DNA from 2 places in the Pseudomonas sp. AN-B15 genome. Region 1 is predicted to be linked to the other one. Evidence: predicted binding sites of a transcription regulator. Region 1 holds the regulator's gene; the other holds the start of a gene.
What was found. The regulator FliA, encoded in region 1, starts transcription of late flagellar genes. The targets are predictions, from matches to a motif close to CTAAAGTTTNNNNNNNNNNNGCCGNTAA.

Region 1 (10,964 bases):
CAGGCGCTGCAGGAAGTTCAGCGTCAGCAGGAACTGCTGCCGTCGCCGGCCCGCGCCATGGAGACCAAGGAGCTGGGCTGGGATGACGTGACGCCGATCGACATGATCGGCCTGGAAGTCGGCTATCGCCTGATCCCGCTGGTGGATCGCAATCAGGGCGGGCAGTTGCTGGCGCGGATCAAGGGCGTGCGCAAGAAGCTCTCGCAGGACCTGGGCTTCCTGATGCCGACCGTGCACATCCGTGACAACCTCGATCTGGCGCCGAGTGCCTATCGCCTGACCCTGATGGGCGTGATCCTGGCCGAAGCCGAGATCTACCCGGATCGAGAACTGGCGATCAACCCGGGGCAGGTCTACGGCACGCTCAACGGCATTACCGCCAAAGATCCGGCTTTCGGCCTGGAGGCGGTGTGGATCGAAGTCAGCCAGCGCGCGCAGGCGCAATCGCTCGGTTACACCGTGGTCGACGCCAGTACCGTGGTCGCAACCCACTTGAACCAGATTCTGTACAAACACTCCAGTGAGCTGATCGGCCACGAAGAAGTGCAGCAACTCATGCAATTGCTGGCCAAAAGCTCGCCGAAACTGGCTGAAGAGCTGGTGCCGGGTGTGGTGTCGCTGTCGCAATTGCTCAAAGTGCTACAGGCATTGCTGGCCGAACACGTGCCGGTACGCGACATCCGCAGCATTGCCGAAGCCATCGCCAACAACGCCGCCAAGAGTCAAGATACCGCCGCTTTGGTGGCCGCCGTACGCGTCGGCGTATCCCGCGCCATCGTCCAAAGCATTGTAGGCACTGACTCCGAGCTGCCTGTGATCACCTTGGAACCAAGGTTGGAACAAATATTGCTCAATAGTCTGCAGAAGGCAGGACAAGGCTCGGAAGAGGGCGTTCTGCTGGAGCCAAGCATGGCCGAGAAGCTGCAGCGTTCGCTCATCGAAGCGGCGCAGCGCCAGGAAATGCAAGGTCAACCGGTGATCCTGTTGGTAGCAGGCCCGATCCGCGCGATGCTCTCGCGTTTCGGTCGCCTCGCCGTCCCGGGGCTGCACGTGCTGGCCTACCAGGAAATTCCGGACAACAAGCAAGTGACCATCGTTGCGACAGTAGGGCCCAACGGCTGAGGTAGTGGTTTATGCAAGTTAAGCGTTTTTTCGCCGCCGATATGCGTCAGGCCATGAAGCTGGTTCGTGATGAGCTGGGCGCTGATGCCGCCATCATTGGCAACCGCCGCATTGCCGGCGGCGTCGAGCTGACGGCGGCGCTGGATTACAAGTTGTCGGCGCTGGCGCCACGGGTTCCGAACATGGAACTCGAGGACGAACTGCGCAAGACCCAGTCGCGCATCGTCACCGCTCAGGCCGAACTGAGCCTGCGTGGCGAAGCCGATGGCAATAGCAATCGCCAGATCTTTGCCGGGCTGCCGTTGACGGCCGGCCTGCCACTGACCGCTGCCGAGCCGTTGAGCGAACCGACCTACGCCGCCCCGGCGCGTCCGGCGCCGGCACCTGCACCGGCATCGGCGGGTGTCGATCCGCGTGCGCTGGATTCGATGCGTTTCGAATTGAACAGTCTGCGTGAGCTGATGGAAGTACAGCTCGGCACCCTGGCCTGGAACCAGCTGCAAGGCAGCCGTCCGGCACAGGCCAATCTGTATCGCCGCCTGCAGCGCATCGGTCTGTCCGGGCCGTTGTCGCGCGACCTGCTGGCGATGATCACTGACATCGAAGAACCGCGTCAGGCCTGGCGCATGTTGCTCGCGCACCTGGCGCGGATGATTGCCGTACCGGAAGTCGAGCCGCTGGAAGAGGGTGGAGTGATTGCCATGGTCGGCCCGGCCGGCATGGGCAAGACCACCACCCTGGCCAAACTGGCTGCGCGCTACGTGCTCAAGTACGGCGCGCAGAATGTCGCGCTGGTCAGCATGGACAGCTTCCGCATCGGTGCGCAGGAACAACTCAAGACCCTGGGGCGGATTCTCAACGTGCCGGTGACCCACGTCGACCCGGGCCAGTCGCTGGTGCAGGCGCTGGATCCATTGCTGCGCAAGCGCGTGGTGCTGATCGATACCGCCGGCCTGCAGGCCAGCGATCCGGCGCTGCGCATGCAGCTGGAAAGTCTGGCCGGGCGTGGCATCCGTTCAAAAAATTATCTGGTGCTGGCAACCACCAGCCAGAAACAGGTTCTAACCGCCGCTTATCACAGTTACAAGCGTTGCGGGCTTGCCGGCTGCATCCTGACTAAACTGGATGAGACGGCCAGCCTTGGCGAAGTGTTGAGCCTGGCGATCAGTCATGAACTGCCGGTCGCGTACCTGACCGATGGCCCACGGATTCCGGATGATCTGCATCTGCCGCGCCGTCATCAGCTGGTCAGCCGCGCCGTCAGCGTGCAAATGCAGGAAGAACCCAGCGAAGAAGCCATGGCTGACATGTTCGCTGATATCTACCACAGCCCGACCAAGCAGGTTGGCTGAGGTAATGAACAGTTTTTGTACCTACATCGATGGTCTGCCATGCATTGTTCCGGTTGTGAACGCGCAGCCAGTAATGTGGCCTCCGTCTATGCAAGACAAGGTAAAGAAATAACATGGGCAGCATGCATCCCGTACAGGTGATCGCGGTGACCGGCGGCAAAGGTGGCGTCGGCAAGACTAACGTGTCAGTGAACTTGTCTCTGGCGCTGGCAGAGCTTGGCCGTCGGGTCATGCTGCTGGACGCCGACCTGGGGCTGGCGAACGTCGACGTTCTGCTGGGGCTGACCCCCAAACGCACGCTGGCCGATGTCATCGAAGGCCGCTGCGAACTGCGCGACGTGCTGTTGCAGGGCCCCGGCGGGATCCGCATCGTGCCGGCCGCTTCCGGCACCCAAAGCATGGTGCACCTGAGCCCGGCGCAACATGCCGGTCTGATTCAGGCGTTCAGCGACATCGGCGACAATCTCGATGTACTGGTGATCGACACCGCTGCGGGCATTGGTGACTCGGTAGTCAGTTTCGTGCGCGCGGCGCAGGAAGTGTTGCTGGTGGTCTGCGACGAGCCGACCTCGATCACCGACGCCTACGCGCTGATCAAACTGCTCAATCGCGACTACGGCATGAACCGCTTCCGCGTCCTCGCCAACATGGCGCAGAGCCCGCAGGAAGGGCGCAATCTGTTCGCCAAGTTGACCAAGGTCACGGATCGCTTTCTCGACGTCGCCTTACAATACGTCGGCGCGGTGCCGTACGACGAAAGCGTGCGCAAGGCCGTGCAGAAGCAGCGAGCAGTCTATGAAGCCTTTCCGCGTTCCAAGTGCGCGCTGGCGTTCAAGGCGATCGCGCAGAAGGTCGATACCTGGCCGCTGCCTGCCAACCCGCGTGGGCACCTTGAGTTTTTCGTCGAGCGCCTCGTGCAGCAAACGGCAGGGCCAGTGTTATGACCGCCAGCGGTATGAACTACTACAAGAAATCGGCACGTGACGCGCAGTACGAGTTGATCGAGCGTTACGCGCCACTGGTCAAGCGCATTGCCTATCACTTGCTGGCGCGCTTGCCGGCGAGTGTGCAGGTCGAAGACCTGATTCAGGCCGGGATGATCGGCCTGCTCGAAGTCTCGACCAAATATGACGCCAGCAAAGGCGCCAGTTTCGAAACGTACGCGGGCATCCGGATCCGCGGCGCGATGCTCGATGAAGTGCGCAAAGGGGATTGGGCACCTCGCTCGGTTCACCGCAACACCCGTATGGTCAGCGACGCAATTCGCTCAATTGAAGCTAAAACCGGCCGTGATGCTAAAGATCACGAGGTTGCGGCCGAACTCCAATTGAGTCTCGATGATTACTACGGGATTTTGAATGACACCCTGGGCAGCCGGCTGTTCAGTTTCGACGACCTGCTGCAGGACGGCGAACACGAAGGGCTGCACGAGGATGGCGCCAGTGCTCATCTTGAGCCGTCACGCGATCTGGAAGATGAACGCTTCCAGGCTGCGCTGGCGGACGCGATTGCCAATTTGCCGGAGCGTGAGCGACTGGTGTTGGCGCTGTACTACGACGAAGAACTGAACCTCAAGGAAATCGGTGAAGTCCTTGGCGTCAGTGAATCGCGGGTCAGCCAGTTACACAGCCAGTGCGCGGCCCGTTTGCGGGGGCGTTTGGGGGAGTGGCGAGCGCGCTGAAGGCAGTGTGGGGACACTGCGAACGAGGCTGGTGCGGTGATGAACGGCACCGGTCTTGCTCTGTTGTGCTCCAGACAGTCATCGAGTGCTTTGCCGGATTGATTGAAATGGCGCGTCCAGGTGCTGGGCGCGTTTAAGACTGCTTGGAGGTCGAATTGGACAAGAACATGAAAATCCTCATCGTTGATGACTTCTCAACGATGCGGCGGATCATCAAGAACCTGCTGCGTGATCTGGGGTTCACCAACACCGTCGAGGCCGACGATGGCACCACTGCCATTCCGGTGCTCAACAGCGGAAGCATCGACTTTCTGGTAACGGACTGGAACATGCCGGGCATGACCGGTATCGACCTGCTGCGCCACGTGCGTGCCGATGAAAAACTCAAGCACCTGCCCGTGCTGATGGTGACTGCCGAAGCCAAGCGCGAGCAGATCATCGAAGCGGCCCAGGCCGGCGTCAACGGCTACGTGGTCAAACCTTTCACGGCTCAGGCGCTGAAAGAAAAAATCGAGAAGATTTTCGAACGCATCGGCTGATGAACGCGCGGGGGAGCTATGGAGCATAACGAATCTTCACAGGGCGATTTCGAATCGACCCTGAAAAAACACGCGGTCGAACTGGTCGAGAGCCTTGAAAAAGGCAGGTTCGGCGACGCTGTGCAACTGATCCATGAGCTCAATCAGACCCGTGACCGTGGCCTGTATCAGGAAGTGGGCAAGCTCACACGCGAACTGCACAGTGCGATCGTCAACTTCCAGATCGATCCGCACATGCCGCAGGCCGAGGAAGTGTCGCAAATCACCGACGCCACCGAACGCCTGGGCTATGTGGTCAAGCTGACCGAAGCCGCGGCCAACCGCACCATGGATCTGGTGGAAAGCGCGACCCCGGTGGTCAATGGCCTGGCTGAAGAAGCCCAGGCGCTGAGCACCGATTGGGGCCGCTTCATGCGTCGTGAAGTCGGGGCTGAAGAGTTCCGCGAACTGGCGCGCCGGGTCGACGGTTTTCTGTCACGCAGCAGCACGGACAACCGTGCGGTGTCGAGCAACCTGAACGACATCCTGCTGGCTCAGGATTACCAGGACCTCACCGGTCAAGTGATCAAGCGTGTGACCCAGCTGGTCACCGAAGTCGAAAGCAATTTGCTCAAACTCGTCCTCATGGCCAGTCAGGTTGACCGCTTTGCGGGCATCGAACACGACCGTGCCGCGATGCTTGCAGAAAAAGATCCACAAAAACATCTCTCGCAGGGTGAAGGTCCGCAGATTCATGCCGATAAACGAGAAGACGTTGTGTCCGGTCAGGACGATGTGGACGATTTGTTATCCAGCCTCGGATTCTAGAGTTTTGGAATTTTAGGTTTTTTGGGTTTTTAGACCTGTAGGAGCACCCCATTAATGAGCTTCGGCGCCGATGAAGAGATCCTTCAGGATTTCCTGGTTGAGGCCGGCGAGATTCTTGAGCAACTGTCCGAGCAACTGGTCGAGCTGGAAAGCCGCCCGGATGACGCAGATCTGCTCAACGCAATTTTTCGCGGTTTCCACACTGTAAAAGGGGGCGCCGGCTTCCTTCAGCTCAACGAGCTGGTGGAGTGCTGTCACATCGCCGAAAACGTGTTCGACATCCTGCGCAAGGGTGAACGTCGCGTTGATGCAGAACTGATGGACGTGGTGCTTGAAGCATTGGACGCGGTGAACAGCATGTTCAGCGAAGTCCGTGAACGTGCACCGATCACGGCCGCCACTCCGGAACTGCTGGCCGCGCTGGCGCGTCTGGCCGAACCGCAATCGGCCGACGAAGCCCCGGCTTCGCCGGTGGCCGAGATGATCGAAGAGCTGGTCGTCGAAGGCGATTCGAACGATTCGGGCGACATCACCGATAACGAATTTGAACAGCTGCTGGATTCGCTGAACGCCGTCAAGGCCGAAGCCGAAGCCCCGGCCGCTGCTGCGCCTGCGCCGGCTGCCGATGCGGCCGCCAGCGATGAAATCACCGACGCCGAATTCGAGTCGTTGCTCGATCAACTGCACGGCAAAGGCCAGTTCGCGCCAGACGCCGTCGCACCGACTGCGGCTGCTCCAGCGGCACCGGCGGCGGGTGACAGCTCGGACATCACCGACGACGAATTTGAAGCACTGCTCGATCAGTTGCACGGCAAGGGCAACTTCGCCGTCGAAGCACTGGAATCGGCTATTGCTGCGGCACCGGCGGCGCCTGCCGCACCGGCGGCCGCCGCTGCCGGCAGCGATCTGATCAGCGATCACGAGTTCGAATCGCTGCTCGACGAATTGCACGGCAAAGGCAAGTTCACTGACGTTGGCGCCGCTGCTGCGGGCACCGCGTCGACCGTGGCTGCGCCTGCCGCCAAGGCTGCCGCTCCGGCTGCTGCGCCAAAAGCGGCACCCAAGCCTGAACCGAAAGCCGAAACGCCGAAACCGGCTGCCGCTGCTGCACCGGCTCCGGCCCGTGCGCCCGCTGCACCGCCGCCGGAAAAACCGGCCAGCGAAGCCGAGACCACCGTGCGGGTCGATACCGCGCGTCTCGACGAAATCATGAACATGGTCGGCGAACTGGTGCTGGTGCGTAACCGCCTGGTGCGCCTGGGTCTCAACAGCGGCGACGAAGCGATGTCCAAGGCCGTGTCGAACCTCGACGTGGTCACGGCGGACTTGCAGACCGCGGTGATGAAGACCCGGATGCAGCCGATCAAGAAGGTCTTCGGGCGCTTCCCGCGTCTGGTTCGTGACCTGGCGCGTCAGCTCAAGAAAGAGATCAACCTGGAACTGGTGGGTGAAGAAACCGACCTCGACAAAAACCTTGTCGAGGCCTTGGCCGACCCGCTGGTCCACTTGGTGCGCAACGCGGTCGACCATGGCATTGAGTCGCCGGAAGAACGCGAAGCTTCGGGCAAGGCCCGTGGCGGTCGCGTGGTACTGGCGGCCGAGCAGGAAGGCGACCACATCCTGTTGTCGATCTCCGACGACGGCAAGGGCATGGACCCGAACGTCCTGCGTTCGATCGCGGTAAAACGCGGTGTGATGGACAAGGACGCGGCCGATCGCCTGAGCGATACCGAGTGCTACAACCTGATCTTCGCCCCGGGTTTCTCGACCAAGACCGAGATCTCCGACGTGTCCGGCCGTGGTGTCGGCATGGACGTGGTGAAGACCAAGATTTCCCAGCTCAACGGTTCGATCAACATCTACTCGACCAAGGGCCAGGGCTCGAAGATCGTCATCAAGGTGCCGCTGACACTGGCAATCATGCCGACCCTGATGGTGATGCTCGGCAATCAGGCGTTTGCGTTCCCGCTGGTCAACGTCAACGAAATCTTCCACCTCGACCTGTCGACCACCAACGTGGTGGATGGCCAGGAAGTGGTGATCGTGCGGGACAAGGCGCTGCCATTGTTCTACCTCAAGCGCTGGCTGGTCAGCTCCGCCGCTCACGAAGAGCAGCGTGAAGGCCATGTGGTGATCCTGTCGGTGGGCACCCAGCGGATCGGCTTCGTCGTCGATCAACTGGTCGGCCAGGAAGAAGTGGTCATCAAGCCATTGGGCAAAATGCTGCAGGGCACTCCGGGCATGTCCGGCGCCACCATCACCGGTGACGGCCGCATCGCGCTGATCCTCGATGTTCCAAGCATGCTCAAGCGTTACGCGACGAAGCGTATTTGAATCCGGGGCAGCGGGGCGATGACGTCCCGCTGCACCTAATGGAGTGTTTATGGCAGTCAAAGTCCTGGTGGTGGACGATTCGGGTTTTTTCCGCCGCCGCGTCTCGGAAATTCTTTCAGCGGATCCGAGCATCCAGGTGGTCGGCACGGCCACCAACGGTAAAGAGGCGATCGATCAGGCCCTGGCCCTCAAGCCGGACGTGATCACCATGGACTACGAGATGCCGATGATGGATGGCATCACGGCCGTGCGGCACATCATGCAACGCTGCCCGACCCCGGTGTTGATGTTCTCCTCGCTGACCCACGAAGGCGCCCGGGTGACCCTGGATGCGCTGGACGCTGGCGCGGTGGATTTCCTGCCGAAGAATTTCGAAGACATCTCGCGTAACCCGGAGAAGGTCAAACAACTGCTGTGCGAGAAGGTCCATAGCATCTCGCGCAGCAATCGTCGTTTCAGTGCCTACAGTGCGCCGGCTCCGGCCGCTGCACCGACGCCTGCGCCAGCCCCGGCGGCTTCGAGTTTCAGCAGCCACAGCACTGCTGCTCCGACGCGTCCGGCGCCGGCTCCAGCACCTGCTCGCGCGCCAGCCGCCAGCGCGTCGTCGCCGGCTCCGAAACGCAAAGCCTACAAACTGGTTGCCATCGGTACCTCCACGGGCGGTCCGGTTGCGCTGCAACGGGTGCTGACTCAGTTGCCGGCAAACTTCCCGGCGCCGATCGTGCTGATCCAGCACATGCCGGCGGCGTTCACCAAGGCCTTTGCCGAGCGTCTGGACAAGCTGTGCCGCATCAGCGTCAAGGAAGCCGAGGATGGCGACATCCTGCGTCCGGGCCTGGCGCTGCTGGCCCCGGGTGGCAAGCAGATGATGATTGACGGCCGTGGCGCGGTGAAAATCCTGCCGGGCGACGAGCGTCTGAACTACAAGCCGTGCGTGGACATTACCTTCGGTTCGGCGGCCAAGTCCTACGGCGACAAAGTTCTGGCGGTGGTCCTCACCGGCATGGGCGCCGACGGCCGTGAAGGCGCGCGTCTGCTCAAGCAGGGCGGCAGCTCGGTATGGGCCCAAGACGAAGCAAGCTGCGTGATCTACGGCATGCCGATGGCCATCGTCAAAGCCGATCTGGCTGACGCGGTCTACGGCCTGGACGACATCGGCAAGCACATTGTCGAGGCGTGTATCTGATGGATGTTTTAAGCCTTATCGGGATTATCCTGGCGTTCGTCGCCATCATCGGCGGCAACTTCCTTGAAGGCGGTCACCTCGGCGCGCTGGCCAACGGCCCGGCGGCGCTGATTGTTCTCGGGGGCACCATCGGTGCAGCGCTGCTGCAATCGCCGATGAGCGCCTTCAAGCGCGCCATGCAGATTCTCGCCTGGATCCTGTTTCCGCCACGGGTGGATCTGGCTGGCGGCATCGACCGCGTGGTCAACTGGAGCCTCACCGCGCGCAAGGAAGGCCTGCTCGGCCTGGAAGGCGTCGCCGATGCTGAACCCGACAACTACTCGCGCAAGGGCCTGCAACTGCTGGTCGACGGCGCCGAGCCGGAAGCGATCCGCAGCATCCTCGAAGTGGACTTCTACACCCAGGAAGCCCGCGACATCGAAGCGGCCAAAGTTTTCGAAAGCATGGGCGGCTACGCGCCGACCATCGGCATCATCGGTGCGGTGATGGGCCTGATCCATGTGATGGGCAACCTCGCTGATCCGACGCAATTGGGCAGCGGTATTGCCGTGGCATTCGTCGCGACCATCTACGGCGTGGCCAGTGCCAACCTGGTGTTGCTGCCGGTGGCGGCCAAGCTCAAGTCAATCGCGTTGCGGCAGTCGCGTTATCGCGAAATGTTGTTGGAAGGTATTTTGTCGATCGCCGAAGGTGAAAACCCTCGCTCTATCGAGCTGAAGCTTCAGGGCTTCATGGATTGATGGGGGTAATGGACTATGGCTCGCCGCAGGCATCAGGAAGAACACGTTAATCACGAGCGCTGGCTTGTGTCCTACGCGGATTTCATCACGCTGTTGTTCGCGTTCTTTGTGGTGATGTATTCCATCTCGTCGATCAACGAAGGCAAATACAAAGTCATTTCCGAAGCGCTGATCGGGGTTTTCACCGACTCCGATCGTTCGCTCAAGCCGATTCCGATTGGTGAGGAACGACCGAAAACCGTGACCCCGGCCAAGCCGCTGGTCAAGGACAGCGAGCAGGTCGATGCCGGTATCGCCGGGGCCAGCGATCCGCTGAAAAGCATTGCCGATGACATCAGTGCCGCGTTCGGCGACCTGATTGCTTCCAACCAGATGACCGTGCGCGGCAATGAGTTGTGGGTCGAGATCGAACTCAACTCCAGCCTGTTGTTCGGCAGTGGCGACGCGATGCCGAGCGACATCGCCTTCAACATCATCGACAAGGTCGCGGCGATCCTCAAACCGTTCGACAACCCGATCCACGTCGAAGGTTTCACCGACGATCAGCCGATCCGCACCGCGCAATACCCGACCAACTGGGAACTGTCCTCGGCGCGTTCGGCGAGCATCGTGCGCATGCTGGCGATGCAGGGCGTGAACCCCGGGCGTCTGGCCTCGGTGGGTTACGGTGAGTTTCAGCCGGTAGCCAATAACGCCACCGCCGAAGGCCGGGCGAAAAACCGTCGCGTGGTGCTGGTGGTGTCGCGCAACCTCGATGTGCGCCGCAGTCTGACGGGGACCGGAACCGCCAATGCGCAACCGGACGCGGCATTGAAGCGTGCTGGCACACAAACTGCACCGACCCCGGTCAAGACGCCGGGACGCGAGAGTGCCGTCAATTCTCCGTCGCCCGCATTAATACGCTGAGCCATGTCTCGGTCGAGGATCTCGGCCGGGAGGAACGAACCGAATGAGAGTCTGGGCAGTCGCCAATCAAAAGGGTGGTGTCGGTAAAACCACATCTTCCATCGCTTTAGCCGGGTTGCTGGCGGAGGCGGGCAAGCGCGTGGTTGTGGTCGATCTCGACCCGCACGGCTCGATGACCAGCTATTTCGGCTACGACCCCGACAGCCTGGAACACAGCAACTACGACCTGTTTCTGCACAAGGGCAGCGTGCCGCAGGGTTTGCCCGGGCAGTTGCTGTTGTCGACCAGCGACGAACG
Region 2 (10,964 bases), 1.4 Mb from region 1:
TGCGCGTCCTCGCGGCCACCCACGTCGACCTGGAAGCCGCCATCGAGAAAAAACGCTTTCGCGAAGACCTGTATTACCGCCTCAATGTGCTGCAAGTGGTAACCGCGCCATTACGCGAGCGACACGGTGATCTGTCGATGCTGGCCAACCACTTTTCTCATTTCTACAGCCATGAAACCGGCCGCCGTCCACGCAGCTTCAGCGAGGATGCGTTGATCGCCATGGGCAAGCACGACTGGCCGGGTAATGTGCGCGAGCTGGCCAACCGCGTGCGACGGGGTCTGGTGCTGGCGGAGGGGCGGCAAATTGAAGCGCGGGATCTGGGGTTGATCAGTCAGCACTCAATCTCCACGCCGATGGGCACGCTTGAAGACTACAAGACCCGGGCCGAACGCCAGGCCTTGTGCGATGTATTGAACCGGCACAGCGACAACCTCAGCGTCGCAGCGAAAGTGCTTGGGGTCTCCCGGCCAACGTTTTATCGCCTGCTGCACAAACATCAGATTCGCTAGAAAACAAAGATCAAAAGATCGCAGCCTGCGACGACTCCTACAGTTGTAATCCCTGTAGGAGCTGCCGCAGGCTGCGATCTTTCGCTTTAGAAGTAGTACGGGAATTTCAGGCTGAAGGAGAAGTCCGGGGCATCCGGGGTCATGCCGATCGACAGGTTGGGTACGATGGTGAGGTTATCCGTGGCGGCAATGGTCATGCCGACGTTGAAGTAACCCGCGTTTGCGTCACTGGACACCACCGATTGCCAATCCCCGCCATCGGGTTTGAGTTTGCTGCGGCGTTGCACCAGATCAGACATCGAAAACGACATACTCATCTTTTCGTTGAGTGCAAACGCGATACCGGCGCCGATCTGGAAGCTGTCGCCAATGCTGACCTTGCCTGGCGTTTTCTGATTGACGGTGGCACTGATGTCGTCAAACGACTCCTCCAGGTTGTGGGTGTAGGACAGGCTGCCGAACAACACCGCCGGGTCGAACGTCTTGACCAGCGAAACCCCGGGAGTGATCGACCAGACGCCGTTACCGGTGGGCAAGGTATCAGGCACGAACAGGTTGGAGTTGGCATCGGTCTGGCGCAATTTGATCCCGAACGGATCCTTGCCGGTTGGCGCCTTGACTCGCAGGGTGACCACGGCGTCCGGGGTGTTGACCGACTCGTCGAGGAACTTGTAGGCGATACCGAAGTTGACGTCGCCGATGGTTGGATCACGCGAAACATCCTGTTCCGTCGTGACGTTCGATGCACCACCGTTGCCGCCACCGGACTGGTAGGTCGACTCGCGGTAAACCACCGGTACGTTGACGTCGAACTGCCAGCGGTTGTCGAAGTTGTAGCGGCCGGTCAGGTCCAGCGTCCAGGTGTCGGCCTTGATCCGGTCGAGGTTGATGTTGCCAAGAAAGATCGAGTCCAGTGCGAGGAAGCCGTTGAGGATCAGCTGCCGGGTGTCGTAACGCGAGTAGGTCACCCCGGTTTCAAAGCTGAATTTGCCGCCGCCGAAGAAGCCGCTGGCCTCGTCGTAGAGGTTGGACACACTCTGTGCCGGTTGCGAATCGTCGGCCAGCGACTGGCCGTAAGACGCGCCACTGCCCCCTGCTGCGCCCCCCGACGCTGCTGCCGCCCCAGTCCCGGGCGCGCCGGTGCTGGTGGCCACTCTTGGATTGCCTTTCATGTCAGACGGCGACTTGGCCAGCCGTTTGGGTTGCGGCGCTGCCGGTTGATCTTCAACCTGACGAACCCGTTGTTCGAGCACCGCCAGGGCCTTTTGTTGTACTTCGTATCGTTGCTTCAGCTCCAGAAGTTCCTGTTTCAGGGTCTCCACATCTGCGTCGGGTGCTGCTTGCAGCATCGCCGCAGGTAGAAGAGTACTCAAACATACAGCGGCACGCAGTGATACTGATCGATACATGAATAAGCCGTCCCTTTAAGCCCAATGATCGAGACTCAGCGTAGTTCAATATCCGATATTGCGTAGTGCCCTGAGTTGAGTCAGGTTGCAGTCCAGTGCGCCGGGGCTGATGCCGTTATTGTTAAGTACAACATTGAGTTGGGTCATGTTGTTGACCACGTTGGCGCTGCCCAGCAGGCGCGTGTTCTGCAGCAGGCCGCCCTGGGCGATTTGTTGCAGGGCGGTGCCCTGATTTCCCGAGGCCTGGATCGCCATTTGCACGCCACTGCTGCTGGCCGAAACGGCGACGTTGCCAGCGGCATTGCTGGCACCGATGGTTTGCCCGGCAATCAGGGCCTGACCTTGTGCGGGGGCCAGTGGAGGAGGGGTGTTGGCCTCTTTTACGTTGATCGCCACATTGTTGTTGGCGGTGTTGCCGTCGCCGGCGGCGCGTACGCTCTGGGTCACGCCCTGGCTGTTGTTGAGTGCCGCACCACCAATGACATTGCCAGTACCCGGCGTCGGGGTGCTGCCGTTGCCCTGTTCCTTGATGGTCGAGACATAAAATTCCGGTTTGATCGTGGCGGCCTGGATTTGCATCGACGTCGCAGCGCCGATCAGATCACCGCTGGCGTTGCGCCAGGTACTGCTCATGACAATGCCGAAGCTGATGATCCGCCCCGGCATGACGTAACGACCCCGAAGCTGTGACAGCTCCTGATCCTGGATTTCGATAGGTTTGAACCCTGCATTGGCGTAGCCTGACGCGCTCGCTGCCAGGCAGGCGGCGGCCAGCCAGTATGAGGTTTTCATCTGCTGCTCCCGGGACATCCAGCCCCATTCTTTATAATCGGCGATTAAAAGAAGTCGCTCTGTATGAACCCGAAGTCCATCAATTCAGCATCTTTGACAGGGTTGAAGTTATCCAGCTTGTTCTTGGCCGTCAGCGGAGTCGGTGGTGAGCGCAATGCATTGGTTTTGTCATAACCGGGGCCGACGATGGCGAAGACGATGCCGTTCCAACCTTTGACAAAGTCATCATGGGTGTAGCGTTTGTGGCCTAAGACGGGATCTCCGATGTAAACCCAATCCTTGTCCGAACGCTGCAGAACCACGAAATGCTTGTAGCCGCGAATTTCCAACAGTACCACCACCGGGATCGTGACTGCGTCGAGCTTTTCCGGTGGAATCTTGTAACCCCTGGCGCGCATGCCGATGCTTTCTACGTAGCGCTTCATGTCCAGCATGGAAAAACCCTGAGTGCGAACAAGGTCCTGGTCGGCGTTGACCAGCATGCCTTTGATGATGTGCTCCTCATCGACGTCGAGCCAATAGGCCTGGCGCAATACCGTGGCCAGTGCGGCGGCGCCGCAGCTGAAATCGGTTTTCTGTTCGACAATGTCGGCAAACTTGCGCTCACGGATGCTTTGCACGTTTTTGTAGACGAGTACGCCGCCGGGCAGGGCAGCGACGGGCATCTGGGCAGCCTGGGTCAGGCCGGACAGGCAAAGCAGGGCGATAAAGGCAGTCTTACGCATGATCGATACGCCTTTGCGGACTGAGGAAAAGCCCCGTTTCCGGGGCTTTCGTTTCGATCGCGATTACATGCAGGCTTTGCAACCTGCAGCGATGGACAGCGAGTTGCTTTGTTGGTTGCCAACACCGGCGGCGTTGTTGTAACCAGCGTTACCGGAGAAGTTGTTACCAACGTTCGAGATGTTCGCGTTGTTGGTCACAGGGTTTTTCCAGCCATCAGGGGTCAGCACTTGTTGAGTGGTGACGCCAGCCAGGCCGAAGACACCGACAGCTTCGAAGGTGGCTTTCTGATCTTTGCTGCCGCCGTTACCGCCATGGCCGCGATCGTTGTCACCATAGCCGCCACCGCCGTGGCCTTTATCACCTTCGATGGTAGCCTTGCCAACGGCAGCGAACGCGCCGACGGCGGCCACGGTGCCGGTGAGGGTATCTTTTTTGTAGGTTTGAGTGCCGTTATTGGACACAGTCAGGCCAGTGGAGCTTTGGTTCGCAGCAGCAGCCGCGTTAGCTACACGACCACCCGATACAGCAATAGCCAGGTTGTTTTTCTGTTGGTTGAAGTTGCCGGCACTGTTGTTCACGCCAATGTTGCCGGAACCGCCGTTACCCACGTTGTTGAGGTTGGCGTTGTTGGTTGTCGAGTAGTTGGCAACCGCGTTGTTGTTGTTGACCTGAGTGGCGCTGGAGACAGATACCGCGCTGCCGAAGATAAAGCTTTCGTCGGCAGTCGCCAGTGCAGCAGCGTTGTCTTGCTGGTTGCCATCGCCGGCGGTGTTGTTCATGCCGACGTTGCCGTTGGTGCCATTGGCCGAGTTATTGACGTTGGCATCATTTTTGGTGCCTTGGTTGCCCACCAGGTTGCCATCGCTGTTCTGCGTGTCGAGTACGGCAGCCCCGGCGCCGGCTCCGATTTGCAGAAGTTGTTCCAGGGTAGGGCCTTTGGGTTCATGGTTGCCATGGCCATTGCCGTGCCCGTTACCATGATCATTGCCGCCTGCCTGAGCCGCCATTGCCATTACTGCTGCAAGTGCGAAAACCAGTGGTTTGAGAGCCATTGTAGGTTTCATGGTGTTTCTCCATCGTGCTTATTAGTTGGTTAAGTGTTGGTACTTTCTAATTGCACTGCTTTTGTTGTTTGGGTCAGTCAGCGACCCGGATGCTCAGGGTGTTAGCCATACGGTTCCCCACCCCGGCACTCTGGTTCACCTGAATCACCCCTCGGCTGCCGGTGAAGGCCTGATCACTTGTCGTGACCTGGCGACTGCCGGGTGAGGTGCCAGTTGCTCCTGAGCTCGGTAAAAGCGCCACGTTCTGTTGCGACAGGGCGCTGTCGTCAACGCTCTCCGGGGCAGCACTGATGCTGACGCGCGTCACGTTGGCCATCTGGTTGTTCGCCCCGGCCCCCTGGTTCACACCCAGGATTCCGTTGCCATTGCTGAAAGAGGTGCCGCCAATGGTGGCGCTGGCGTTCATCGACGGGTTGGCCGGGGTATCCAGCTTTTGCCTGACGATGGTTGTGGCGCTGGCGTTGGTGCCGATGGCGATCGCTTTGGTGTTGGTCTGTTGCATCTGGTCGCCAGCAGCCTGGTTGACGTTGTAGTTGCCGCGGTACTGGACGCCGGTGTCCTGAATGTTCGCGTTATTGACCGAGTCGGGGGCGGCCAGCGCCTGGACGCAGCCGAAAAGGGCAAGTAAAAGAAGGGAACGATTCATTTCATTGACCTCCGGCCATGCGGGTCAGCGGAGCAAGACCGGAACTCATCGCACGGTTGACGGTGTTGGAGATCGAACCGCCCGCGCCACCGCCGTGACCGCCGCCCATGCCGGGCAGGCCATTGGGATTGGTCAGGGTGTTCATGCCAGGCATGTTGGCGGTGGGCGTGGTGATATTGCCGCGAATCGAAGAACCACTGGCTACACTGGCAAATTCACCGTCATTGAGCTCGGTGCTGGTCATCGCCTGATTGATGCGAGCCGAAGGGTTGGCATTGACCGTGGTTGGGTAGGGGTCTTTGCCACCGCTGCGCCCGATGGGAATGGGCTGGACGTCGCGGTTGAGAACGATCACGCCATTGCCTTCGGCCTGAACGTTGAAACTGATGAATGTGCTGGCGGCTGATCCAATCAGCAGAAGGCAGGTCAGGCCTTTATTGATATTCCCCACGGCGGCAATTCCTTCTTCAGTGGGCTGGCTCTTGTCAGCGTTGCGAAGGAGAGAGCGAAAGCTGTGCCGCTTTTGAGTTGTTGTTGGTTTTCAACGGGTTGGCGCTGGGCCGCACAGGGTTGATACAAAAGCTGTTTCAACGCTGAAACAGTCGTGCAGACGCCCACCGGTTCCATGGCGGCGCAAAGCTCTGGGACAAGGGTTTGCCGGGGACTGTTTCACTGGCGAAACAGATGTCCTGACAAAATGATGAAGGCCGTTGAATTGGCCGCTTTGCGCTCAGGGAGGTGTTTCAGGAATGGACACTTTCGCCCTGAACGGAGCTATTCGATGGATCAATCAGCCAATAACCGGGCGACGGCTTCAAAAGCCTGAACGCGGCGTTGATCCCAATCGCCCTGGATGATCTGCAACGGCTGCTTGTGCTGTTCCAGCCAGTCATGGGTGGCCTGAAAGAACGCCAGGCGTGCGCTCAGTTGTGGCTGGCAACGTTGGCCGTCATCCGTCCAGTCGATCTGCTCCGGGGACAGCAGCAGGTGCAGGTCGTAATGCCTTGCCAGCAGCTCGGGTTCCAGCCATGTCGGGCAGTCGCCAAACAGGGTCTGGCTCCACAGGATATTACTCAGTAAATGGGTGTCGAGAATCAGCAATCGCGGTTGCTGCGCCCGCGCGTGATCTTCCCATTGCAACTGTCCACGGGCGATGTCGGGAATGTCGTTCAGGCAGGTATCGCGAGGATTCTGCTCCATGAACCAGCGCACGTATTCGTCCACCCGCAGGCCGCCGAAGCGCTCCTGAAGGCCTGCGGCCAGCCAGCTCTTGCCGGTGGATTCCGGGCCGGTGAGGACAACCACCTTCATCGCTGCAACGCCGGATCGGCGCGCCATTCCCGCCAGCCTTGCACAGCAATCAGGGTGAACAGGGCATACAGCGCGGCGGTAAGGTACAAGCCCTTATATAGAAACAGACCGACGAAAATCACATCCAGCACGAACCACAGTGCCCAGCATTGCAGGCGTTTCTGTGCCATCCAGAGTTGTGCGACAAGGCTGAAAGCAGTCAGTGCGGCATCAAGCCACGGTTGTGCGGCGTCGGTCCAGTGCGCCATGGCCGCGCCCAGCAGCAGGCTACCGAATGCGCCCACACTCAGGCCGAGCAGAATAGCGCGCCGATCCAGACGTGTGACGTCGCGTCCGTCATGCATTGTCCCGGCGCGGGTCCATTGCCACCAGCCGTAGACTTGCAGCGCGGCGTAGATCACTTGCAGCAACATGTCCGAGTACAGCTTCACGTCATAGAAAATCCAGCTGTACAGCAACACCATGACCAGGCCGATCGGCCAGCACCATGGATTCTGTTTGACCGTCAGCCACACGGCAATCACACCGAGGGCGGCGGCAAACAGTTCAAGCTCGGACATGGGGGTTCCTTGGGAAAATTGAGGAGGGAGCGGATTGTACCCAAAAACCTGTGGGAGCGAGCCTGCTCGCGAACGCGGTATGTCACCAATGCAGATGTTGATTGACATTACGCCTTCGCGAGCAGGCTCGCTCCCACAAGGGTGAGGGGTCAGACGCGGAACTGGCGCAGAAGCTGATTCAACTGCTCGCTCAGTTGCCCCAGCTTCACGCTCGCCGCACTTGACTGCTCCGCCGCCAGCGCAGTGCTGTGAGACAGGCCGGCCGCCTGCGTGACGTTCTGGTTGATGTCCTCGACCACATGCGCCTGTTGCAGCGTGGCGCTGGCAATCGACGCGTTCAGGCCGTTGAGGTTGCGCAGTGCCTGGCCGATGGCGTTGAGACTGGCGCCGGCAAGGCCAGCCTGTTCAATGGTCAGCTGCGAGGCTTTGCTGCTGTCACCGATGACTTTCACGGCCGCTTCGGAATGGTTCTGCAGGCGCTCGATCATGGTCTGGATTTCCGCCGTCGACTTTTGCGTGCGCTGCGCCAGCAGCCGCACTTCATCGGCCACCACCGCAAAGCCCCGGCCCTGTTCGCCGGCACGGGCCGCTTCGATGGCCGCGTTGAGGGCCAGCAGGTTGGTCTGCTCGGCAATCGAGCGGATCACCTCCAGCACACTGCCGATCTGCGTGCTTTCGGCGGCGAGGGTGCGGATCACTTCGACCGCCTGGTCAATGGTGCCGGACAGTCTGTCGATCTGTTGCAGGCTGCCGTCGATGTTGATCTGGCCCTGCTGCGCCTGGGCTTCGGCATCGCGCATTTCAGCGGCAGCATGCTCGGCATTCTTCGCCACATCCTGCACGCCGTAGGTGACTTCGTTGATCGCGGTCGCCACCAGTTCCATCTGCTGCGATTGCTGCTGGCTGCGCTGCTGGGCCTGGGTCGCATCGTTGCCCAGTTCGCTGGACGACTGGCCCAGCGCGCTGGCCGAGATCTGCAGGTCACCGATGACCCGGCGCAACTTGGCGGTGAAGGCGTTGAAGTGATGCGCCAGTTGTGTGACTTCGTCTTGGCCATGGGTATCGAGGCTGCGCGTCAGGTCACTTTCGCCGCTGGCGATATTGGCCATGGCGTTCACGGTTTCCTGCAGCGGGCGCACGATGCTGCGGGCAATCAAAATCACCAGCAGGGCCATGATCAGTGCAATCGCCAGGCCGATTACCGAAGCCTTGATCACCTGGCCCTGGAACTCGCTCTGCACATCATCGACGTAAACGCCGGAACCAAGGATCCAGCCCCACGGCTCGAACAGTTTTACATAGGACGTCTTCGCGACCGGTTCGCTGGCGCCGGGCTTCGGCCAACGGTAATCGACCATGCCCGCGCCTTTGCTTTTGGCGATCGCGACCATCTCGTTGAATACCGCAAAACCGTCCGGATCGCGGATCGCCGAGAGGTTCTGGCCTTCGAGTTTGGGGTTGGTCGGGTGCATGACCATCACGGGGGTGAGGTCGTTGATCCAGAAGTAGTCGCTCTGGTCGTAGCGCAAGCCGCGAATGGCGGTCAGTGCCTGCTTCTGTGCGGCGTCGCGGGTGAGGGTGCCGGCGGTTTCCAGGTCGTGGTAGTAGCTCAGCAAGCCGCTGGCGGTCTGCACCACGTGCTGGGTTTTCTGCGCCTTGGCGTGGTAGAGGTCATCGTGGATCTGCTTGAGCATCAACATACCCAAGGTCAACAACATGACCACGGCCACAATCAAAATGAGCCACAAGCGTCGGCTGATCGACACACTGCGCAAGCTGTTCATAACGCTGCCACTCCGATTTCTTTTTCTTGTAATAAATCAACGCCAGCATCCAACCACGTTTGAGTGGTCGGGCATACGCGACCCAAGTCGTATAACGCCGCAGCACTATTAAGGCTTGTCTGTTAGGATTTCGGCCCCGCGCGCGAAAACCTGAATCCAAGTTGATATTTCACGGAATTTTGACCGTTTCGTGTGGATGCTGTGCGCGCGGAATCGGTACAGCAACAAACAGCTACGCTGATCGCAGTGAACGTAAAAATATTATCGGGGCATGCCAGCGTGCATCGCTCTTTGGGGGACTGATGGATCTTTGGATCGCTTTGCAGGCACTGATTCTTGGCGTTGTAGAGGGGCTGACGGAGTTTTTGCCCATTTCCAGTACCGGACACCAGATCATTGTTGCCGACTTGCTCGACTTCGGCGGCGAACGGGCCATGGCGTTCAACATCATTATTCAGCTCGGCGCGATCCTTGCGGTGGTCTGGGAGTTTCGTCGCAAGATTCTCGATGTGGTAATTGGCTTGCCGACCCAGCCGAGTGCGCGACGTTTTACTGCCAACCTGCTGATCGCATTCCTGCCGGCGGTGGTGTTGGGGGTGATTTTTGCCGACCTGATTCACCAGTACCTGTTCAACCCGATCACCGTCGCGACCGCATTGGTGGTGGGCGGCGTGATCATGTTGTGGGCAGAGCGCCGCCAGCATGAAGTGCACGCCGAAACCGTGGACGAAATCACCTGGAAAGACGCGCTGAAGGTCGGGTTCGCCCAGTGCCTGGCGATGATTCCCGGCACCTCGCGGTCCGGTTCGACGATTATCGGTGGTTTGCTGTTCGGCCTGTCGCGCAAGACCGCGACCGAGTTCTCGTTCTTCCTGGCGATGCCGACCATGGTCGGTGCGGCGGTGTACTCCGGTTACAAGTATCGCCACCTGTTCGTGCCGGCGGATTTCCCGGTTTTCGCCATCGGCTTCATCACGGCGTTTATCTTCGCCATGATTGCCGTGCGCGGTCTGCTCAAGTTCATCGCAAGCCACAGCTACGCGGCGTTCGCCTGGTACCGGATCGTTTTCGGTCTGGTGATTCTGGCGACCTGGCAGTTCGGCTGGGTGGACTGGTCGGCGGCCAAACCATGAGTGATTCCCGCGCACGCCGCCCGGATGGACGCCCGTCCGGTGGCGGCATTCAGCATTTGAAACTGAAACTGGCGGTGCTGCTGATCGTCTGCGCGTTGCCGCTGTTCGGCTCGCTGTCGATGTGGCTGCGCGGCATCTCGTTGGTGCCGTTGACTGCTTATGGAGTCGTCAGTGTGCTGGCGTTTTTCATGTACTGGGCAGACAAACGCAAGGCCCGCGTCGATGCCTGGCGCACGCCGGAGAACATCCTGCATGCGCTGGAACTGGCCGGCGGCTGGCCCGGTGCGCTGATTGCCCAGCAGGTGTTCCGGCACAAGACGCGCAAGGTGTCGTTCCAGATTCTGTTCTGGGTGATTGTGGCGCTGCATCAGGTGTTCTGGATCGACCAGCTGTTTCTGGGTTCGAACCTGCTTTCACTTTTCTGAATCACCACAAATCCCCCTGTAGGAGCTGCCGCAGGCTGCGATCTTTTGATCTTGCTTTTTCAAAGATCAAAGTCAAAAGATCGCAGCCTGCGGCAGCTCCTACAAGGATCGGGTTTAGAGCAGTAATCCGATTTGAGTTTTTTTCGGCAATTTGCCCACCACCAACTGATGCGAACGCGTCAGCAATCCCTGCAGTTCCTCGGCGCCCAGCGGGTAGGGCGGGTGCATGATGATCCACTGTGCCCGCGCCAGATACGGCGCCGGGTGAATACCCGGGCGGTCGCAATGGCCGAGAAACAGATCCTTGTCGACCTTGAATGCCAGTGAATCCCCGCGCAGCCCCTGCAAGGCAAACATCTTGTTGCCGGCAATCGAGAACACCCGCACGCCGCCCCATTTGTAATCCTCGCGCGCGCCCGGCAAGGCCAGGCAGAAGGCGGCGACATCCGCTTCGTTCATCTTTCCCTTGCTCATAACAGCCGCTCCCCACACGCATTGAACGATTCGACCAGATGGTCGATCCACGCCCGCACCGCCGGCATCACCCCGCGCCGGTGCGGATACACCGCCTGCAACCAGCCGCCGGGCAACGACCACTCGGG

Region 2: a site for FliA is predicted at 8,932-8,959, ahead of GTQ41_RS14325 (methyl-accepting chemotaxis protein). Genes of this name have one in related genera too.

What each region holds. Positions count from the first base shown of each region.
Region 1 covers NZ_CP049737.1:1,760,494-1,771,457, forward strand. Annotated here, with positions in the region: gene flhA (flagellar biosynthesis protein FlhA) at 1-1,122, shown strand, start outside; gene flhF (flagellar biosynthesis protein FlhF) at 1,134-2,474, shown strand; gene fleN (flagellar synthesis regulator FleN) at 2,588-3,418, shown strand; gene fliA (RNA polymerase sigma factor FliA) at 3,415-4,155, shown strand; gene GTQ41_RS08120 (chemotaxis response regulator CheY) at 4,323-4,694, shown strand; gene GTQ41_RS08125 (protein phosphatase CheZ) at 4,713-5,501, shown strand; gene GTQ41_RS08130 (chemotaxis protein CheA) at 5,556-7,835, shown strand; gene GTQ41_RS08135 (chemotaxis response regulator protein-glutamate methylesterase) at 7,885-9,021, shown strand; gene GTQ41_RS08140 (flagellar motor protein) at 9,021-9,761, shown strand; gene motD (flagellar motor protein MotD) at 9,777-10,667, shown strand; gene GTQ41_RS08150 (ParA family protein) at 10,711-10,964, shown strand, end outside.
Region 2 covers NZ_CP049737.1:3,198,945-3,209,908, reverse strand. Annotated here, with positions in the region: gene GTQ41_RS14370 (sigma-54 dependent transcriptional regulator) at 1-512, shown strand, start outside; gene GTQ41_RS14365 (hypothetical protein) at 599-1,921, opposite strand; gene GTQ41_RS14360 (hypothetical protein) at 1,967-2,713, opposite strand; gene GTQ41_RS14355 (C39 family peptidase) at 2,758-3,438, opposite strand; gene GTQ41_RS14350 (hypothetical protein) at 3,502-4,503, opposite strand; gene GTQ41_RS14345 (hypothetical protein) at 4,577-5,149, opposite strand; gene GTQ41_RS14340 (hypothetical protein) at 5,151-5,600, opposite strand; gene GTQ41_RS14335 (AAA family ATPase) at 5,936-6,460, opposite strand; gene pnuC (nicotinamide riboside transporter PnuC) at 6,457-7,020, opposite strand; gene GTQ41_RS14325 (methyl-accepting chemotaxis protein) at 7,170-8,804, opposite strand; gene GTQ41_RS14320 (undecaprenyl-diphosphate phosphatase) at 9,107-9,937, shown strand; gene GTQ41_RS14315 (DUF1294 domain-containing protein) at 9,934-10,362, shown strand; gene GTQ41_RS14310 (MmcQ/YjbR family DNA-binding protein) at 10,477-10,836, opposite strand; gene GTQ41_RS14305 (LysR substrate-binding domain-containing protein) at 10,833-10,964, opposite strand, start outside.